DNA from 2 places in the Pseudomonas sp. GL_091 genome. Region 2 is predicted to be linked to the other one. Evidence: riboswitches for the same ligand, from Rfam matches in the RefSeq annotation. Region 2 holds a riboswitch; the other holds the start of a gene.
The links. Region 2 has a riboswitch for cobalamin ahead of cobO (cob(I)yrinic acid a,c-diamide adenosyltransferase). Riboswitches for the same ligand answer to the same signal wherever they lie in the genome.

Region 1: it holds a riboswitch for cobalamin, as region 2 does, so the genes downstream of both, AC3ITY_RS18610 (CbtB domain-containing protein) here and cobO (cob(I)yrinic acid a,c-diamide adenosyltransferase) in region 2, are expected to answer to the same signal.

What each region holds. Positions count from the first base shown of each region.
Region 1 is NZ_CM174451.1:4,100,113-4,109,428, reverse strand. It holds gene AC3ITY_RS18635 (fatty acid cis/trans isomerase) at 1-381, shown strand, start outside; gene nfuA (Fe-S biogenesis protein NfuA) at 612-1,196, shown strand; gene cobM (precorrin-4 C(11)-methyltransferase) at 1,293-2,039, opposite strand; gene AC3ITY_RS18620 (cobalamin biosynthesis protein) at 2,125-2,538, opposite strand; gene AC3ITY_RS18615 (CbtA family protein) at 2,535-3,242, opposite strand; gene AC3ITY_RS18610 (CbtB domain-containing protein) at 3,254-3,445, opposite strand; cobalamin riboswitch at 3,567-3,792, opposite strand; cobalamin riboswitch at 3,901-4,113, shown strand; gene cobW (cobalamin biosynthesis protein CobW) at 4,217-5,287, shown strand; gene cobN (cobaltochelatase subunit CobN) at 5,291-9,133, shown strand; gene AC3ITY_RS18595 (magnesium chelatase ATPase subunit I) at 9,223-9,316, shown strand, end outside.
Region 2 is NZ_CM174451.1:1,804,166-1,813,481, forward strand. It holds gene AC3ITY_RS08285 (C40 family peptidase) at 1-400, shown strand, start outside; gene AC3ITY_RS08290 (C40 family peptidase) at 566-1,102, shown strand; gene AC3ITY_RS08295 (class I SAM-dependent methyltransferase) at 1,121-1,795, shown strand; gene AC3ITY_RS08300 (DUF1120 domain-containing protein) at 2,002-2,622, shown strand; gene AC3ITY_RS08305 (PQQ-dependent sugar dehydrogenase) at 2,705-4,018, opposite strand; gene AC3ITY_RS08310 (hypothetical protein) at 4,086-4,670, opposite strand; cobalamin riboswitch at 4,824-5,056, shown strand; gene cobO (cob(I)yrinic acid a,c-diamide adenosyltransferase) at 5,139-5,750, shown strand; gene AC3ITY_RS08320 (cobyrinic acid a,c-diamide synthase CobB) at 5,747-7,084, shown strand; gene bluB (5,6-dimethylbenzimidazole synthase) at 7,081-7,731, shown strand; gene cbiB (adenosylcobinamide-phosphate synthase CbiB) at 7,728-8,636, shown strand; gene cobD (threonine-phosphate decarboxylase CobD) at 8,629-9,316, shown strand, end outside.

The DNA.
Region 1 (9,316 bases), 2.3 Mb from region 2:
ATGCTGCGCATTGAAACCCGTAGCGGCAAACGCGAGGTCTACAGCCTGCTGCGCAACCGTGCCCACAGCAACGTCGCGTTTTTGCTCGGTGAATCACTGCGCTACCAACCGGGGCTCGACACCCTGACCATTTTCCCCGGCGTGCTCAGCAGCTACCCGAACTTCATGTTCAACATCCCGGCCGAGCAAGTGCTTGCGTTTGTGGATGCGATGGAAAATTCCAAGGACACCGACAGCTTCGAGAAAATCGTCCAACGTTGGGGAATACGTCGCAGCCATCCGCAATTCTGGCCTTATTTCCATGACCTGAGCCGCTACATCCACGAAACCGATCCGGTGGAAGAGGGTGTGCTGGACATGAACCGCTACGAGAACCTCTGAATAATCGCCGATCCCCTGTAGGAGCGAGCTTGGTCCGGGCGGCGTTCCGACGATGCTCTCAAGTGCGCCGCGCAAATCCGGGAGTGCGCGTTATCGTTGGCGACCATCGCGAGCAAGCTCGCTCCTACAGAAAATCAGGGGATTGTCGAAATCTTTCCCGACAAAAATACTAGGACTTTGTCCGGCGCGTTGATTGGCGTAAACTGCGCCCAAGCCTGCGAGGAGTTTCCATGACCGCTATTACCATCACTGACGCCGCCCACGATTACCTGGCTGATCTGCTCTCCAAGCAGAACACCCCGGGCATCGGCATCCGCGTCTTCATCACCCAGCCTGGCACCCAGTACGCCGAAACCTGCATTGCCTACTGCAAGCCGGGCGAAGAAAAACCCGAAGACACCGCGCTGGGGCTCAAAAGCTTCACCGCGTACATCGATCACTTCAGCGAAGCCTTCCTGGACGATGCCGTTGTCGACTACGCCACCGACCGCATGGGCGGCCAGCTGACCATCAAGGCGCCAAACGCCAAGGTACCGATGGTCAACGCCGACAGCCCGGTCAACGAGCGCATCAACTACTACCTGCAAACCGAGATCAACCCGGGGCTGGCCAGCCACGGCGGTCAGGTCAGCCTGATCGACGTGGTCGAAGACGGCATCGCCGTCTTGCAGTTCGGCGGTGGTTGCCAGGGCTGCGGCCAGGCCGACGTGACGCTGAAGGAAGGCATCGAGCGCACTTTGCTCGAGCGCATTCCGGAGCTCAAGGGCGTTCGCGACGTGACCGACCACACGCAGAAAGAAAACGCCTACTACTAAGGCGTTCGCTGCGAAACGAAAAAACGGCGCCCCGTGAGCGCCGTTTTTTTATGGGGAAATTTCGTTGGCCCCTTCGCGAGCAAGTCGAAGAGGGCCTCAGGGCCTGTAGAGATGCGCATACCCCGCGCGATACAGCGATGACTCACTGAAGTGGTCGCTGCCCAGCACCCGACCCACCAGAATCAACGCCGTACGACGAAAGCCCTTGGCTTCAACCTTCCCGGCAATATCCTCAAGCGTGCCCACCACCCAATCCTGATCCGGCCAGCTCGCGCGGTGAACCACCGCAATCGGGCAATCGGCGCCGTAATGGGGTAGCAGTTCTTCAACGATCTTCGCCAGGTGATTGACCCCCAAATGAATCGCCATGGTCGCGCCGTGCTGCGCCAGGCTGGAGAATTCCTCTCCGGGTGGCATGGCGGTTTTGTCGGCGTAGCGCGTCAGGATCACGCTCTGCGAAACGTTCGGCAGCGTCAGTTCTGCTCCTAAAAGCGCTGCGCAAGCGGCTGTGGCAGTCACGCCGGGTACGATTTCGAACGCAATGCCCAGCTCACGCAGATAGCGAATCTGCTCGCCAATGGCGCCATACAGGCTTGGATCGCCGGAGTGCACCCGAGCCACATCCTGACCTTTGGCGTGGGCGGTCTTGATCAGGTCGATGATCTGTTCCAGGTGCAGTTCGGCACTGTTGACCACCTGCTCGGCACAATGACCTTCCAGTACGGCGGCAGGTACCAGGGAACCGGCATAAATGATCACCGGACAGCTGCGAATCAGCCGCTGGCCTTTGACGGTAATCAGTTCGGGGTCGCCGGGACCTGCGCCAATGAAGTAGACGGTCATCGTCGGTTCCTGTGGGGAAAAAAGGGGCTGAACAGGGCTTCAGATGAAGAATGTTCATGATCAACGGTGGGGATTATCGGGGTTTTTATGCCGCGCCGGCCAATGCCAGTGTTGCCTGGGCGTATTTTTGTCGTGGAATCAGCAGTTTTGCCGGGGCCTGGGCCAGTTGTTCCGCCAGGGCCAGTGCGGCGCTTTCCGCCACGCCGTAGCAACCGGTGCGTTCAAACGCTATTTGCGATTGATGACTGAGTTGCGGTTCATAAGCGGCCAGTTGTTCACTGCTGAAATACATCAATTCCAGGCCAAGCTGCTGAGCCAGTTCGATTAACGCAGGTTCGTCGCGCTTCGAATCGATGCTGGCCAGCGCCTTGATTTCATGACGAGCAATCTGGTGTGCCTCCAACGCCTGATCGAGCAGCGCCAGCAACGTGCTGACGGGGCAGCCCCGTTGGCAGCCCAGGCCGACCACCAGGGTCGGCGCTGTGCTGACGTCAGTCATGCGTGGTATTGGCCATCGCTTTTGCGACGGAACAACCAGGCGCTGATCAGGCCCAGGGCCAGCCAGAACGCCACGTTGGTCAGTTGCGAAGCGATTTTGAACTGGGCTTCCAGCGCCTCTGGAGCAAGCATCGAATGCACTTCCGGTTGCGGTGCGCCAATCACATGGGGAACGGCGAGTATCGCCGCGCCGAGGACTTTCATCAGCCAGTGACGGCTGAACACGATCAGCGCGATACCGACGGCGGTGGAGGCGGCGGTACCGATCCACCACAGTTGCCGTTGTGCCAGGTCCGCTGCGGCAGTGCCGGGCAATTCAGGTGGCAGGCCGAGGGTCGGCGCGAGCACGAACGTCGCATAACCGGCCAGGCCCCAGAGCAGGCCTTGCGAGGTTTTGGTCGGCGCACGCAAGGTGTACAGGCCGGCCAGCATCAGGGCGAAACCGACGGCCACCACCAGGTTACCGCCGGTGGTCGACAGCACGCGCTGCCAGCCGTCTTCCGGTTCCCAGGCTTGTGCATCGTGGGTGTGGGCAGCCATGGCGCCATCGGCGTGTTGGTGAACTTCAGTCGCGACCGGTTCGGCTTTTTCGTAGGTTTCGGCCTGCAAAATCAGCGGGGCGACCCAGAAGCTTTGCAGCAGGGTCAGCAGCAGGGCGGCCAGCAGCCCGGTGAAACCTGCGGTTTGCGCAATACGCTTGATCATGTCGACAGCTCTCAATGGCACGGGAATGCGGAGCTGTGACGGGTATCGTGGGCGGCATTGTGCACCGCTTCGATGTGCGAGAAACCGGCGAAATACACAAGGCTTGCGCCCAGGATCGACGCGCAGACAGCAGCGGCCAGACGTTGGGTCAAGGTTGAGGTGGTGCTCGCGGATGTGTGTTCGGCGCTGCTGATGATCGACATGGCGTTTCCCTCTGGTCTGTCAGCGGGGAATAAGAGCGCATGCAAACCCCCGCACGACCTGGCGCGCAGAGGTTCAAACAGCGCCCGCCCACCGCGGGTTTGTTGGTTCAGTGATCGTACTTGTCACTTTGTGTTACGGGCCGGTCTCCGGGCTCACGAGGGGCAAAGGCTTGCGCCTGAACCTGAAAGCATCACCTTCCCATGCCGCAGTGGCACAGTGGATCTGATGCTTCGCTCGCTTACCGTTGCGGGGGCAGCACCGGACTGACATGGCTTAAGAGTAAAGCACATGATTCACCGGTTTCCCGTTTCACCCTGTGAAGGGCACCCGTAACAAGGTGTGTAGGAGAGCATGGGCGGGGGTTGGGCGTCAATTGGCAAGGGTTCTCACTTGAAATTTACACAAGCCCCCTTGCCACAGGGATCGCAAGCATTGACCCGCCCCAATACCATGCGTAGCCTTGCGCTTTCGAGGTTCTTCGGCGTTTGCCGAAGCTAAGAAGGGAACGCGGTCGATGCCGCGGCTGCCCCCGCAACTGTGAACGGTGATGTTCGTTGCCACGCCACTGCTGACTCAATCCATGAGGCCGGCGGGAAGGCGCAGCGAATGCCAGGCTCAAGGCCGGCACACCGTCAGCCAGGAGACCTGCCTCGTCACAGATTCTCACTTTCAACCGGGCGGGGTGATCCGGTGGCGAACTCCTCAGGCACGCGCCTCCGCGTTGCCGGTCGTCGTCCCGTATGCCCGCCACATTAGCCATAGGGCATCCGATGAAAACACTGGCCAAACTCCCCGTCACCATCGTCACCGGCTTTCTCGGCTCGGGCAAGACCACGCTGCTGCGGCACATGCTCGACAACGCCCAGGGTCGCCGCATCGCGGTGATCGTCAACGAATTCGGTGAGTTGGGTATTGATGGCGAAATCCTCAAGCAATGCTCCATCGGTTGCACCGAAGAAGAAGCCAACGGCCGTGTCTATGAATTGGCCAACGGCTGCCTGTGCTGCACCGTCCAGGAAGAATTCTTCCCGGTGATGCGCGAACTGGTGGCCCGTCGTGGCGATCTTGATCACATTCTCATCGAAACCTCGGGCCTGGCGCTGCCCAAGCCGCTGGTCCAGGCCTTCCAGTGGCCGGAAATCCGCAGTGCCTGCACGGTGGACGCGGTGATCACCGTGGTCGACAGCCCGGCCGTGGCCGCCGGCACCTTCGCCGCGTTCCCGGATCAGGTCGACGCCCAACGCAAACTCGACCCGAACCTGGACCACGAATCGCCGCTGCACGAACTGTTCGCCGACCAACTGGCCAGCGCTGACCTTGTGATCCTCAACAAAGCCGACCTGATCAACCCGGCGGACCTGGCCCGCGTGCGCCTGGAAGTCGCCGAGGAATTGCCGCCAGCGGTGAAAATCATCGAGGCCAGCAGTGGTCGCCTGCCGCTGGACGTGCTGATCGGCCTGGGTGCCGGCTCCGAAGAACACATCGACAGCCGTCACAGCCACCACGACCATCATCATGATGGCGACGACGATCATGATGACCACGATCACGACGCCTTCGATTCGATCTCCATCGAACTGCCGCAAGCCGACGAAAGCCTGCTGCTGGATGCGCTGACCCAACTGGTGGTCCAGCACGGCATCCTGCGGGTCAAGGGTTTTGCGGCGATCCCGAACAAACCAATGCGCCTGCTGATCCAGGGCGTGGGCACGCGTTTCGACAAGCACTTCGACCGCCAGTGGGGCGCCGAAGAAGCACGCGTAACCCGCCTGGTGCTGATCGGCCAGGAACTGGACGCCACTGTTCTCGAAGCGCAATTGCGCGCCGCGCTCAGCGAGTAATCCATGCACCTGCTCAGGACCCAGCCCGGCGGTTTTGTGTCGGATGACAACATTGCCGACCTTGGACAAACCCCCGCCGAACTGGTGATCCTGTGCAGCGGCGATTCCAGCCTCGCGCTGCTCGCCGAAGCGGCGCAGCAATTGCCCGACGATTACCCGAGCGTGCGCCTGGCCAACCCGATGCAGGTGCAGAACCATGCCTCGGTCGATTTGTACGTCGATGAAGTGCTGCGTCACGCCAGGGTGATCCTGATTTCGTTGCACGGTGGCATCGCCTATTGGCGTTACGGCATCGAGCGCCTGGTCGAGCTGTCGCAGCGCGGCGTGCAGGTGATTCTGGTGCCGGGTGATGATCGCCCGGACCCGGAACTCAGTGACCTGAGCACCGTCGGTGCCGAAGATCGTGATCGGCTCTGGCAGTTTCTGCGCCAGGGCGGCATGGGCAACGCCCTGGATTTCTTCCGCTGCCTGGCCAACCGCTGGCTGGCCCGTGATTACACCTGGGGCGAGCCGCAAACCCTGCCACGCACGGCGATTTACCATCCGCACAAACATTCTGCCGCGCTGAGCGACTGGCAAGCCGACTGGCAAGTGGGGCAACCGGTGGCGGCGGTGCTGTTTTACCGCTCGCATTTGCAGGCGGCGAACACCGCTTTCATTGATGTTTTTTGCCAGCGCTTGCAGGCGGCGGGGTTGAATCCGTTGCCGATTGCGCTGGCCAGCTTGAAAGAACCCGGTTGTCTTTGCGTGGTCGAGGACTGGCTGGATGAGGCCAGCGTCTCGGTGATTCTGAATACCACCGGCTTCGCCCAATCCAGTCCTGAAGCACCGCATCTGCGCCCGTTTCGCCGCAATATTCCGGTGATCCAGGCGATTTGCGCCCAAGACAACGAACCGGGTTGGCGCGCCAGCGAACAGGGCCTCGGCCCCCGTGACCTGGCGATGCACATAGCCTTGCCTGAACTGGACGGACGCATCATCAGCCGCCCGATCAGTTTCAAGGACCTGGCGTGGCGCAGTGAGCGCAGTCAGTCGGATGTGGTCTGCTACCGGGCCCAACCGGAGCGTATGGATTTCGTTGCCGAACTGGCGCGGCGCTGGGTCGATCTGGCGCAGGTGCCCAATGCGGAAAAACGCATTGCCTTGATTCTCGCCAATTACCCGACCCGCGACGGTCGCATCGGCAATGGCGTCGGCCTCGATACCCCGGCAGCGGCGCTGAATATCCTGCGGGCGCTGCATGCCGAAGGTTATCCATTGCCGGCTGAATTGCCAGGCAGTGGCACCGCGCTGATCCAGCAATTGCTGGGCGGCGTCAGCAACGATCTCGAGACCCTCGACCTGCGTCCGTGCCAGCAAAGCCTGGGGATGGATGACTATCTGGCGATGTTCAACGCCCTGCCCGAAGCCAATCGCGTGGCGGTGCTCGAACGTTGGGGCGCGCCGGAAAACGACCCGATGTGTCGCAGCGGAAGGATGATGATCGCCGGCCTGCGTTTTGGCCTGACCTTCGTCGGCATTCAACCTGCGCGGGGTTATCAGGTCGACCCGAGCGCGGTGTATCACGACCCGGACCTGGTGCCGCCCCACGGCTACCTGGCGTTTTACTTCTGGCTGCGTAACACCTACGGCGCCCACGGCGTGATCCACGTCGGCAAACACGGCAACCTCGAATGGCTGCCGGGCAAAGGCGTGGGGCTCTCGGAACATTGCTGGCCAGATGCTTTACTCGGGCCGCTGCCGAACATCTATCCGTTCATCGTCAACGACCCGGGCGAGGGCGCCCAGGCCAAGCGGCGTACCCAGGCGGTGATCATCGATCACTTGATGCCCCCGCTGACCCGCGCCGAAACCTACGGCCCGCTGCGTAACCTCGAACTGTTGGCCGATGAATATTACGAAGCGCAGTTGCTCGATCCACGTCGCGCCCGAGAGTTGCAGCGCGACATCCTGCAACTGGTGCGTGACACCCACATCGACCGTGAACTGCAACTGGACGAACAACTCGACAGCGATGCCGACGCAGCGATCTGGTTACCGCGGCTCGACACATACCTGTGCGACTTGAAGGAGTCGCAGATCCGCGACGGCCTGCACGTGTTCGGCGAATCGCCCACCGGGCGCTTGCGCATCGATACCTTGCTGGCGCTGTTGCGCATTCCACGGGGTGATGGCCGGGGCGCGCAGTCGAGTCTGCTGCGGGCACTGGCCAAGGCCTTCGTGTTGGGCTTCGACCCACTCGATTGTGCGCTGGCCGAACCGTGGACAGGGCCGCGCCCCGAGGCTCTTGTGGACATCAGCGAAGAGACCTGGCGTACGGCGGGCGATACCCGCGAACGCTTGGAGTTGTTCGCCGCGCAGTTGATTTCGGACGCGTTGAATAGCCCCTGTAGGAGCGAGCCTGCTCGCGATGGTGTGTCAGCCACATTGATGTCAACTGACACACCATCGCGAGCAGGCTCGCTCCTACAGGAGGCGGACTGGATCGAGGTGCAAGCCATCATCGATGGCTTGCGTGAGGTAGTCGCTCCGCGTCTGGACGCCTGCGGTCCGGCGGAAATGCGCGGATTGCTCGATGCCCTGAGCGGTCGCTTCGTCCCGGCCGGTCCCAGCGGCGCGCCGAGTCGTGGTCGCCTGGACGTGCTGCCCACCGGTCGCAACTTCTATTCGGTGGACGTGCGCAACCTGCCGACCACCACGGCGTGGCGTATCGGTTTCCAGTCGGCCAACCTGATCCTCGAACGGCACCTGCAAGACCACGGCGATCATTTGCGCCAGCTCGGTCTGTCGGTGTGGGGCACCGCGACCATGCGTACCGGCGGCGATGACATCGCCCAGGCCATGGCGCTGATGGGCGTGCGCCCGGTCTGGGCGACCGGCAGCCAGCGGGTCGATGATTTCGAGATTCTGCCGTTGAGTTTGCTCGACCGTCCGCGGGTGGATGTGACCTTGCGTGTGTCCGGATTCTTCCGTGATGCCTTTGCCAATCTGATTCGCTTGTTCGACGCGGCGGTGCAAGCGGTGGCTGACCTCGATGAGCCGGACGACCTCAACCCGTTGGCGGCCAAGGTGCGCGCCGAGCATGCAGCCTTGCTGCAGGCGGGGATAGATGAAGATGCTGCGCGACGTCAGGCCGGCTGGCGGATTTTCGGGGCCAAACCCGGTGCCTACGGCGCGGGTGTGCAGGGCGCCATCGATGGTCGCCTGTGGCAGAGCCGAGAGGACTTGGCCGAGGTTTACCTTAACTGGGGCGGCTACGCTTACGGCGGTTCCGACGAAGGCACCGCCGCCCGCGAACAGTTCAGTCAGCGCCTGAGCCAGGTACAGGCGGTGCTGCAAAACCAGGATAACCGCGAGCATGATTTGCTCGACTCCAACGATTACTACCAGTTCCAGGGCGGTATGCTCGCGGCGGTGGAAAGCCTGAAAGGCGAGGCGGCGGCCAGCTATCATGGCGACCACAGCCAGCCGGACCTGCCGAAGATTCGTACCTTGAAGGAAGAGCTGAACCGGGTGATCCGCTCCCGGGCGGCCAACCCGAAGTGGCTCGAAGGCGTTAAACGTCACGGCTACAAAGGTGCGTTCGAAATGGCCGCGACAGTCGACAATCTGTTTGCCTTCGATGCCACCACGCAGTTGATCGACGATCACCAGTACGCGTTGCTGGCCGATGCCTACTTGCTCGACCCGGACACCCGGGATTTTGTCCGCGAACACAATCCCCATGCCTTGCGCGACATGACCGAGCGCATGCTCGAGGCGCAACAGCGCGGGATGTGGAAGGAGCCAGGCGAGTACCGCGAGGCGCTGGAGAATCTGTTGCTGGATATAGAAGAAGACGGCTAATCACCGCAAAACCCTGTGGGAGCGGGCTTGCCCGCTCCCACAGGGATTGGGGCGCCTGTGAGATCACCGACCATGACCGAGATAAAACAATGACCGACACCCCGCATTTCCCGCTCTCCGCCGTGGTCGGCGCCGACGATTTGAAGCTGGCCCTGTACCTGACCGCCATCGACCCGAAAATCG
Region 2 (9,316 bases):
TGGCATGTCCCTGATCGGTACCCGTTACCGTTTCGGCGGTACTTCTGAAGCCGGCTTCGATTGCAGTGGTTTCATCGGTTACCTGTTCCGCGAAGAAGCGGGCATGAACCTGCCACGCTCCACCCGTGAAATGATCAACGTGGACGCACCGCTGGTCTCGCGCAGCAAGCTTGAGCCGGGCGACCTGCTGTTCTTTGCAACCAACGGCCGTCGTGGTCGTGTCAGTCACGCCGGGATCTACCTGGGTGACAACCAGTTCATTCACTCCAGCAGCCGCCGCAGCGGTGGTGTGCGGATCGATAGCCTGGGCGACAGCTACTGGAGCAAGACCTTCATCGAAGCGAAGCGCGCCCTGGCGATGGCACCAACCGCGTCGCCAATCGTCACTGCACGTAAATAAGCGGACAATTTGTAAGGCGAACTTAAAGTCTTACTTGAAGTTTGTCGCGTAGCCGCTAGAATCTTGATCTACGAATGATGGCAAACCGCCTGCGTCACACGCAGGCGGTTTTCTTTTCTGCGCTCTCCGCAGAAAAAGCCGCAGCCAGATCAGGATGCTCTGCTTATGACGACGCCGGCCCGCCTCGCAATCATGTTCTTCGCAGCGCTGCTCAGTGCCTGCGCCAGCCGCACACCGCCTCCTGCACCGGTGGTTCGCGCTCCTATCGTATTTGGCTCCTCACAAGCTTTTTCGCCCGAAGCGGAAGACGTGCTGTTTCGCGCGCTCGGCCTGGTGGGCACGCCTTATCGCTGGGGAGGCAACACGCCGGATTCCGGATTTGATTGCAGCGGCCTGATCGCTTACGTGTACCGCGATGTCGCCGGCATTGCCTTGCCGCGCACCACTCGCGAGATGATCTCCATGCAAGCGGCGAATGTGGGCAAGGAAGGCCTGCAAACCGGTGACCTGATTTTCTTCGCCACCAATGGCGGCTCCCAGGTCAGTCATGCCGGCATCTATGTGGGAGAAGGGCGCTTCGTCCACGCGCCGGCCACCGGCGGCACCGTGAAGCTCGACAGCCTGTCCAAGGCTTATTGGCAAAAAGCCTATCTGAGCGCCAAGCGTGTTCTGCAGCCTGAACATCTGGCGCGCAACCCGTAACATTCGGAGCTGGTGCTCATGACTGCTCGCACGCTCAATCTCGACGACGCTTTGTACCAATACCTGCTCGATGTTTCCCTGCGTGAAACACCATTGCTCAAGCGCTTGCGCGATGAGACCCAGGCGCTGCCGTTGGCACGCTGGCAGGTGGCGCCGGAGCAGGGGCAATTTCTTGCGTTGCTGGTCAAGCTCACCAGCGCTCGGCGCGTGCTGGAAGTCGGCACCTTCACCGGCTACAGCGCCCTGTGCATGGCGGCGGCGCTACCGGATGACGGCTCGCTGATTTGCTGTGACATGCCCGGCGACTATAACGCCACAGCACGGCGCTATTGGCAGGAAGCCGGGCTGGCCGGGCGCATTGACCTGCGTCTGGCGCCTGCACTGGAAACCTTGGCCGGGCTTGAGCAGCAAGGGCAGGGTGGACAGTTCGATCTGGTGTTCATCGATGCCGACAAGGCCAATTATCCGAGTTACCTTGAGCATGCATTGCGCTTGCTGCGGGTCGGTGGCCTGGCGGTGTTCGACAATACGCTGTGGAGCGGCCGGGTGCTGGAGGACAATCCCGAAAGCGCAGACACCCGTGCCATCCAGGCGCTCAATCGCGCCTTGAAGAGCGATGCGAGGGTGGATTTGTCGTTATTGCCGTTAGGCGACGGATTGACGCTGTGTCGTAAACGCCAGGCGTCCTTTTGAAAGCGTCGGGTCCCTTCGGCAGCTCCATGAGTTAATGAATCGAATTCTGTAGCAGGCAACGAACATTCGTAGATACATGTCATCCGCCTCTTTTCGTATTGGTTGCATTCACCCTCGTCTGCCCCGCTCGCTAGATTGCGTTGATCAGGCAGTCCGACCCAATGGGTCTCCAGCTGCAACCATCGCAACTATCAAGAGCAGAACCCATGAAAAGAATACTCAGCATTCTCAGCGGTACCTTCCTGCTGGGCGGAGCCAACAGCGCTTTCGCCGCCTCCAGCGCGGACCTGACCGTCACCGGCATCATCACGCCAGCTGCGTGCACGCCGAGCCTGTCGAACGGCGGTCGCGTGGACATTGGCAAGATCTCGGCAAGGAGTCTCAAAAAAGACGACGAAACACTTGTCGGAAAGTACCCCCTGCAACTGACCGTGACTTGTGAAGTACCTGCTCAGTTCGCACTGAACCCCGTCGATAATCAAGCCGGTACTTCGACAAACCCTTTCTGGTTTGGCTTGGGATTGACCCATGAGAACGAAAAGCTGGGTTATCTCAGGGTCTATGTCAAAGGCGCGGTGGCGGGCCAGCAGCCGGTTCGCGCGATCGAATCCGCAGACGATGGGGTGACTTGGGGCGTGGCCGCAGGCACGGGCCCGGGGTACCTCTTGTCAGTAGGCCTCGCAACCGATCACAGCAGGCCCATCGCCGTGAAAGACTTGACGATGGAGTTCGAGGTTTGGACGATGATCGATCGCGCCGACAAGCTGACCCTGAACGAAGATGTTGCCATCTACGGCTCGGCGACTTTTGAAATGAAATATCTCTAAGGTCCTGGTGCTGAACCACTGTCTCAATGCGATACGTGGTTCGGCAGCACCAGCCAATCCGCAGCAACTGCGGCCAAGGCTGCTATCTGGACGCCGACACCCGCCACACCTTGTTCCCTACATCATCGGCCACCAGCAAGTCTCCCTGCCGATCGATTACCACGCCAACCGGCCGGCCCATGGCTTCTTCCTTGTCGTTGAGGAAGCCGGTCAGCACATCCAGCGGTTGCCCGGTCGGCTTGCCGGCATTGAAGGGCACGAAAATCACTTTGTAGCCGCTGTGCGGCTTGCGGTTCCAGGAGCCGTGCTGGCCGATGAAGGCGCCTTCCCTGAACTGCGCCGGTAACCTGTTGCCTTCGGCGAACGTCAGGCCCAGCGAGGCGGTGTGTGGGCCGACCGCATAGTCCGGGGCAATCGCCCTGGCCACCAGGTCCGGGTTCTGCGGCTCGACGCGCAGGTCGACGTGCTGGCCATAATAGCTGAAGGGCCAGCCATAGAAGCCGCCATCCTTGACCGAGGTGATGTAGTCCGGTACCAGGTCACTGCCGATTTCATCCCGTTCGTTGACCGCAGTCCACAGCGCACCACTGTGCGGTTCCCAGGCCATGCCGTTGGGGTTGCGCAGGCCGGAGGCGAAGATCCGCTGCTGGCCCGTGGCGCGATCCACTTCCCAGATCGCCGCGCGACCTTCTTCCTTGTCCATGCCGTTTTCGGCGACGTTGCTGTTGGAACCCACGGTGACGTACAGCTTGCGGCCGTCCTTGCTGGCGATGACGTTTTTCGTCCAGTGGTGGTTCAGCGGCCCACCCGGCAAGTCGACCACTTTGACCGGCGGTGACTTGATCTGCGTATCGCCACTTTCATAGTGAAAGCGCAGCAGGCGATCAGTGTCGGCCACATACAGGTCATTGCCGACCAGGGTCATGCCGAAGGGCGAGTTGAGGTTTTGCAGAAACACCGTGCGGGTTTCCGCGACGCCATCACGGTCCTTGTCGCGCAGCAAGGTGATGCGGTTGGCGCTGGGCACCCTGGCCCCGGCGCGGCCCATGACTTTCTTCATGACCCAGCCGCGAATGCCTTTACCGTCTTCGGGTTTGGGTGGTGCATTGGTTTCCGCCACCAGCACATCGCCATTGGGCAGCACATAAAGCCAGCGCGGGTGATCCAGGTCTTCGGCAAAAGCGGCCACTTGAGTGCCCGTGGCGGCGATGGGTTTTGCGCCCTGCGGCCAACCGATGGCCGGGGCGATGTTCACGGTCGGGATCAGGGTTTTTTTCGGTTCCGGCAATTGAGGCGATGGACCGGTGCCGTCGGAGACTTGCAGGCGGGAGGTCTCGCCACAAGCGGCGAGCCCTCCGCAGAGCGCGATAACGAGAGCGAGCGGGGGCGTGCGCATGCTGGTCTTCCCTATGAATGCCTTGTTCTAATCATAGAGAAGCGTTGTCGTCCGATGGTTCAACCCCTCAGCCGCGAGCTTCCTTGAACAGCACCGCAATGCCGGGGTGATAGTTGCCGGCTTCGTTGCGCAACTTGCGGTAGGCATAAGGGAAATACCAGGCGACAGCGCAGGTGTGTTCCTTTTGCAGGTCGTCGACCATGTCCTGGAGTTCTTCCGGTGTGGCGCCCTGCTGGGCTTTTTGCGGAGCGACGAACAGGCAGCCGAGTTTCAGGTCGCTGGCGTGGCTCAGCCGCTTCGCATCGCTGGCGATGTCGAGCAGGGCCTGGGTCAGGTTGAGGCTGTTGACCCGTGGCCAGCGCTGACTGGTCTGGATGTAGGCGCGGGTTTCGGGCGAGGCCAGGAGCAGGTCGGCGCGGCTGTTGCGTTCGCCTTCTTCGGTCTGCTTGCGGGTGGGCGTCTGTTGCAGCGTGACCATCTCGGCCATCCAGGCCGCGGCCGACAGCAGTCCGAGATTGGCCTTTTCGTCGTGCCAGTACGGTGTGTCGCCATCGCCACGGACGGCGTTGTAACGGTCGATGCATTCGAACCAGTGCTCGAGCACCGGGCGCAGGAATTCCAGCTTTGGATTGTTGATGATCATGCCTTGCATGGGCTCACCCTTGTTGTTGTGTTGTGAGTTTGTGGCTCTTTGATATCACTGCTGGGAGCGTGGCACAAGATTGACGTCAGTTTATTGATTGTTGGCAGCTATTCGGTCGATGGCCGCCCGGCTTTAATTGACGCTCCACCCCCAACCCTCTAACCTTCGCGGCTTGTTTCAGGTGCTCTGTGGCTTGGGTCGACAGAGTGAAACAGGGAAGTCGGTGAGTGAGTCCTTCTGTTGGTCGAAGGTCCGCAATTCCGGCGCTGCCCCCGCAACGGTAAATGAGTGAAAACTGTGTCTGATGCCACTGTGTCGATTCGATGCGGGAAGGCGCACAGTCTGGCCCCGCGCCACTCATGAGCCCGGAGACCGGCCTGATTCATCCAGCGGCATCACGGTGGGCGATGCCAGGCTTTTTGCCTTCTATTCTTGTGCCTGCCCGCCGTTATTCCTGCCTCAACGGAGAGCTCCCCCATGACTGATACCCCCGATCGTGACGAACGCCACCTGGCGCGCATGCAGCGCAAAAAAGCCGTGATCGACGAGCGCATCGCCAATTCCCCGAACGAGTGTGGCCTGCTGCTGGTGCTGACCGGCAACGGCAAGGGCAAGAGCAGTTCGGCCTTCGGCATGCTCGCCCGCGCCATGGGGCACGGCATGCAATGCGGCGTGGTGCAGTTCATCAAGGGCCGCAACAGCACGGGCGAAGAGCTGTTCTTCCGGCGCTTTCCCGAGCAGGTGCGTTTTCATGTGATGGGCGAAGGGTTTACCTGGGAAACCCAGGACCGCCAGCGCGACATCGCCGCCGCCGAAGCCGCCTGGGCGGTGTCGCAGCAGCTGCTGCGCGATCCGTCCATCGGTCTGGTGGTGCTGGATGAACTGAACATCGCCCTCAAGCACGGCTACCTCGAACTCGATCAGGTGCTCAGCGACTTGCAGGCCCGCCCGCCGATGCAACACGTGGTGGTCACCGGTCGTGCCGCCAAGCCGGAAATGATCGAGATGGCCGACACCGTCACCGAAATGGGCGTGATCAAACACGCCTTTCAGGCCGGGATCAAAGCGCAGAAAGGCGTCGAATTGTGAGTCAGCCTCGGCACTGTCCGGCGGTACTGATTGCCGCGCCGGCTTCTGGCCAGGGCAAGACCACCGTCACCGCGGCGCTGGCCCGATTGCATCGCAATCAGGGGCGCAAGGTCCGTGTGTTCAAGTGCGGCCCCGACTTTCTCGATCCGATGATTCTCGAACGCGCCAGTGGTGCGCCGGTGTATCAGCTGGACATGTGGATGGTCGGCGAGCAGGAGAGTCGCCGGCTGCTGTGGGAAGCCGCCGCTGAAGCCGACCTGATCCTGATCGAAGGTGTCATGGGGCTGTTCGACGGTACGCCGTCGAGCGCCGATCTGGCGCGGCATTTCGGTGTGCCGGTGCTGGGGGTGATCGATGGCACCGCCATGGCCCAGACCTTCGGCGCACTGGCCCTGGGGCTGGCGCGTTATCAGCCGGACCTGCCGTTCGCCGGCGTGCTGGCCAATCGTGTCGGCACGCTGCGCCACGCGCAACTGCTCGAAGGCAGCCTGACTGAAGGTTTGCGCTGGTACGGCGCGCTGTCCCGGGAAACCGGGATCGAATTGCCGAGCCGGCACCTGGGGCTGGTTCAGGCCAGTGAGTTGAACGATCTCGACCTGCGCCTCGATGCGGCCGCCGATGCCCTGGCCAGCAGTTGCGAGGTCGCGCTGCCACCGGCGGTCGAGTTCGCCGCCCCTGATGTCATCGCAGTCGAACCGCTGCTGGCCGGTGTACGCATTGCCGTTGCCCGGGATGAAGCCTTTGCGTTCACCTACGGCGCAAGCCTGGATCTGCTGCGGGCGATGGGCGCCGAGTTGTCGTTCTTCTCGCCGATCCGCGACCGTGAGTTGCCGGAGGCGGACAGCCTGTATCTGCCGGGCGGTTACCCGGAACTGCACCATGTTGCGCTGGCGAAAAACACCGCGATGCTCGAAGCGATCCGTGCGCACCACGCCGCCGGCAAGCCATTGCTCGCCGAGTGTGGCGGCATGCTGTATCTGCTCGATTCCCTGACCGATGTCGAGGGCACTCGCGCCGAACTGGTTGGCTTGCTGGTCGGTGATGCGGTGATGCAAAAGCGTCTGGCAGCGCTGGCGTTGCAGGCGGTGCAATTGCCGGAAGGTTCTCTACGCGGGCACACCTACCACCATTCGTTGACCACCACTGAACTGGCGCCGATTGCCCGTGGATTGAGCCCTAACGGCGGGCGCGGAGCGGAGGCGGTCTACCGTGAAGGGCGGATGACCGCCTCTTATGTGCACTTTTATTTTCCGTCGAACCCTTCGGCGATTGCCGCACTGTTTGCGCCGGACCAAAACCTTGTAGGAGCGAGCCTGCTCGCGAAGCGGCCATGACGGATAACGCATATTCCGAAGCCGAACGCGCAGCGGTCTATCGTGCCATCGCCGAGCGCCGTGACATGCGCCACTTCAGCGGCGGCACCGTCGAGCCCGAATTGCTGCGGCGCCTGCTCGAGGCCGCACACCAGGCCCCCAGTGTCGGCCTGATGCAGCCCTGGCGCTTCATCCGCATCAGCGATCGCGCCTTGCGCGGGCAAATCCAGGCCCTGGTGGAAGAAGAACGCATCCGCACTGCCGAAGCCCTTGGCGAGCGCAGCGATGAGTTCATGAAGCTCAAGGTGGAAGGCATCAACGATTGTGCCGAGGTACTGGTCGCCGCGCTGATGGACGACCGCGAGCAGCATATCTTCGGCCGCCGCACCTTACCGGAAATGGACATGGCTTCGTTGTCCTGCGCGATCCAGAACCTGTGGCTGGCGTCCCGCGCCGAAGGGCTGGGCATGGGCTGGGTGTCGCTGTTCGAACCGCAAGCCCTGGCCGATTTGTTGAGGTTGCCGCCGGGTGCCAAGCCGCTGGCGGTGCTGTGCCTGGGGCCGGTGAGGGAGTTCTATCCGGCGCCGATGCTGGTGCTCGAAGGCTGGGCGCAGGCGCGTCCGCTACATGAATTGCTGTATGAAAATTATTGGGGAGTGAGTCAATGAGTGTGGCGTTGTTGAGTGTCGCCGCGGTTGCGCTGGACGCGCTGCTGGGCGAACCCAAACGCTGGCATCCGCTGGTGGCGTTCGGCCGTTTTGCCGAGCGCATCGAGCAACGTTTCAACGGTGGCGGTCGCGGCTGGCGCAGCCATGGCGTCACCGCGTGGGTGATCGCCGTGTTGCCGCTGACGCTGTTGGTCACGGCATTCTCCTGGGCGCCTTATGTCGGCTGGATCGTCGAGATTCTCGCGCTCTATTGCGCCCTTGGCATGCGCAGCCTCGGTGAGCACGTCACGCCTGTGGCCAAGGCCCTGCGCAGTAATGACCTGGAGGCGGCGCGCACGCGGGTGAGCTATCTGGTCAGTCGCCAGACCAGCGAACTGGATGAAACCGAAGTCGCCCGCGCCGCTACCGAGTCGGTGCTGGAGAACGGCAGCGATGCGGTATTCGCGGCGTTGTTCTGGTTTGCCGTGGCGGGCGCGCCGGGCGTGGTGCTCTACCGCCTGAGCAATACGCTGGATGCGATGTGGGGTTATCGCAATGAGCGCTTCGAACGGTTCGGCTGGGCGGCGGCGAAGGTCGACGATGTGCTCAATTACATTCCTGCGCGCCTGGTGGCACTGACTTACGCGCTGCTGGGCAAAACCCGCCTGGCGTTGAAGTGCTGGCGCAACCAGGGCCCGACCTGGGACAGCCCGAACGCCGGCCCGGTGATGGCGGCAGGGGCGGGTGCCCTTGGTGTCGAATTGGGTGGGGCGGCGATTTATCACGGCGAACTGCATCAGCGTCCGCAGTTGGGCGAAGGCGTGCCGGCGGATGCCGACTCCATTGACCGGGGCTGGCAATTGGTCCAGCGCGGGGTATGGTTATGGCTGCTGATTCTCTGCCTGGGGGCCGAATTTTATGCTTGAACACGGTGGGCGACTGCGCAAGGCGGCGCTCGAATACGGCATAGATGAAGCCGACTGGCTGGACCTGTCCACGGGGCTTGCGCCCTGGCCGTTCCCGGTGCCGGATATTCCGCTGCGGGCCTGGGCTCGTTTGCCGGAGACGGACGACGATCTGGAGCAGGCCGCCTGTGATTACTACGGCGCCCTGCAGGCATTGCCGGTGGCTGGTTCGCAAATGGCGATTCAACTGCTGCCGCGATTGCGTCGGGCGGGCAAGGTTGGCGTGTTGTCGCCGTGTTACGCCGAGCACGCCGAGGCGTGGCGTCGCAACGGCTACATCGTGCGTGAAGTGCTGGAGCAGGAAGTCGATTTCTTTATCGACAGTTTCGACGTGCTGGTGGTGGTCAATCCGAATAACCCCACGGGCTTGAGCCTCACGCCCAGTCGCCTGCTCGACTGGCACGCGCGACTGGCCCAGCGCGGTGGCTGGCTGGTGGTGGACGAAGCGTTCATGGATAACACGCCGCATCTGAGCCTGGCGCCGTTTGCCCATCAAGTCGGGCTGATCGTCTTGCGCTCCTTCGGCAAGTTTTTTGGCCTGGCCGGTGTGCGCCTGGGTTTTGTGCTGGCCGAGCGCAAGTTGCTCAAGTTGCTGGCTGAACAAGTGGGGCCCTGGGCCGTGAGCGGGGCAACCCGGGTAG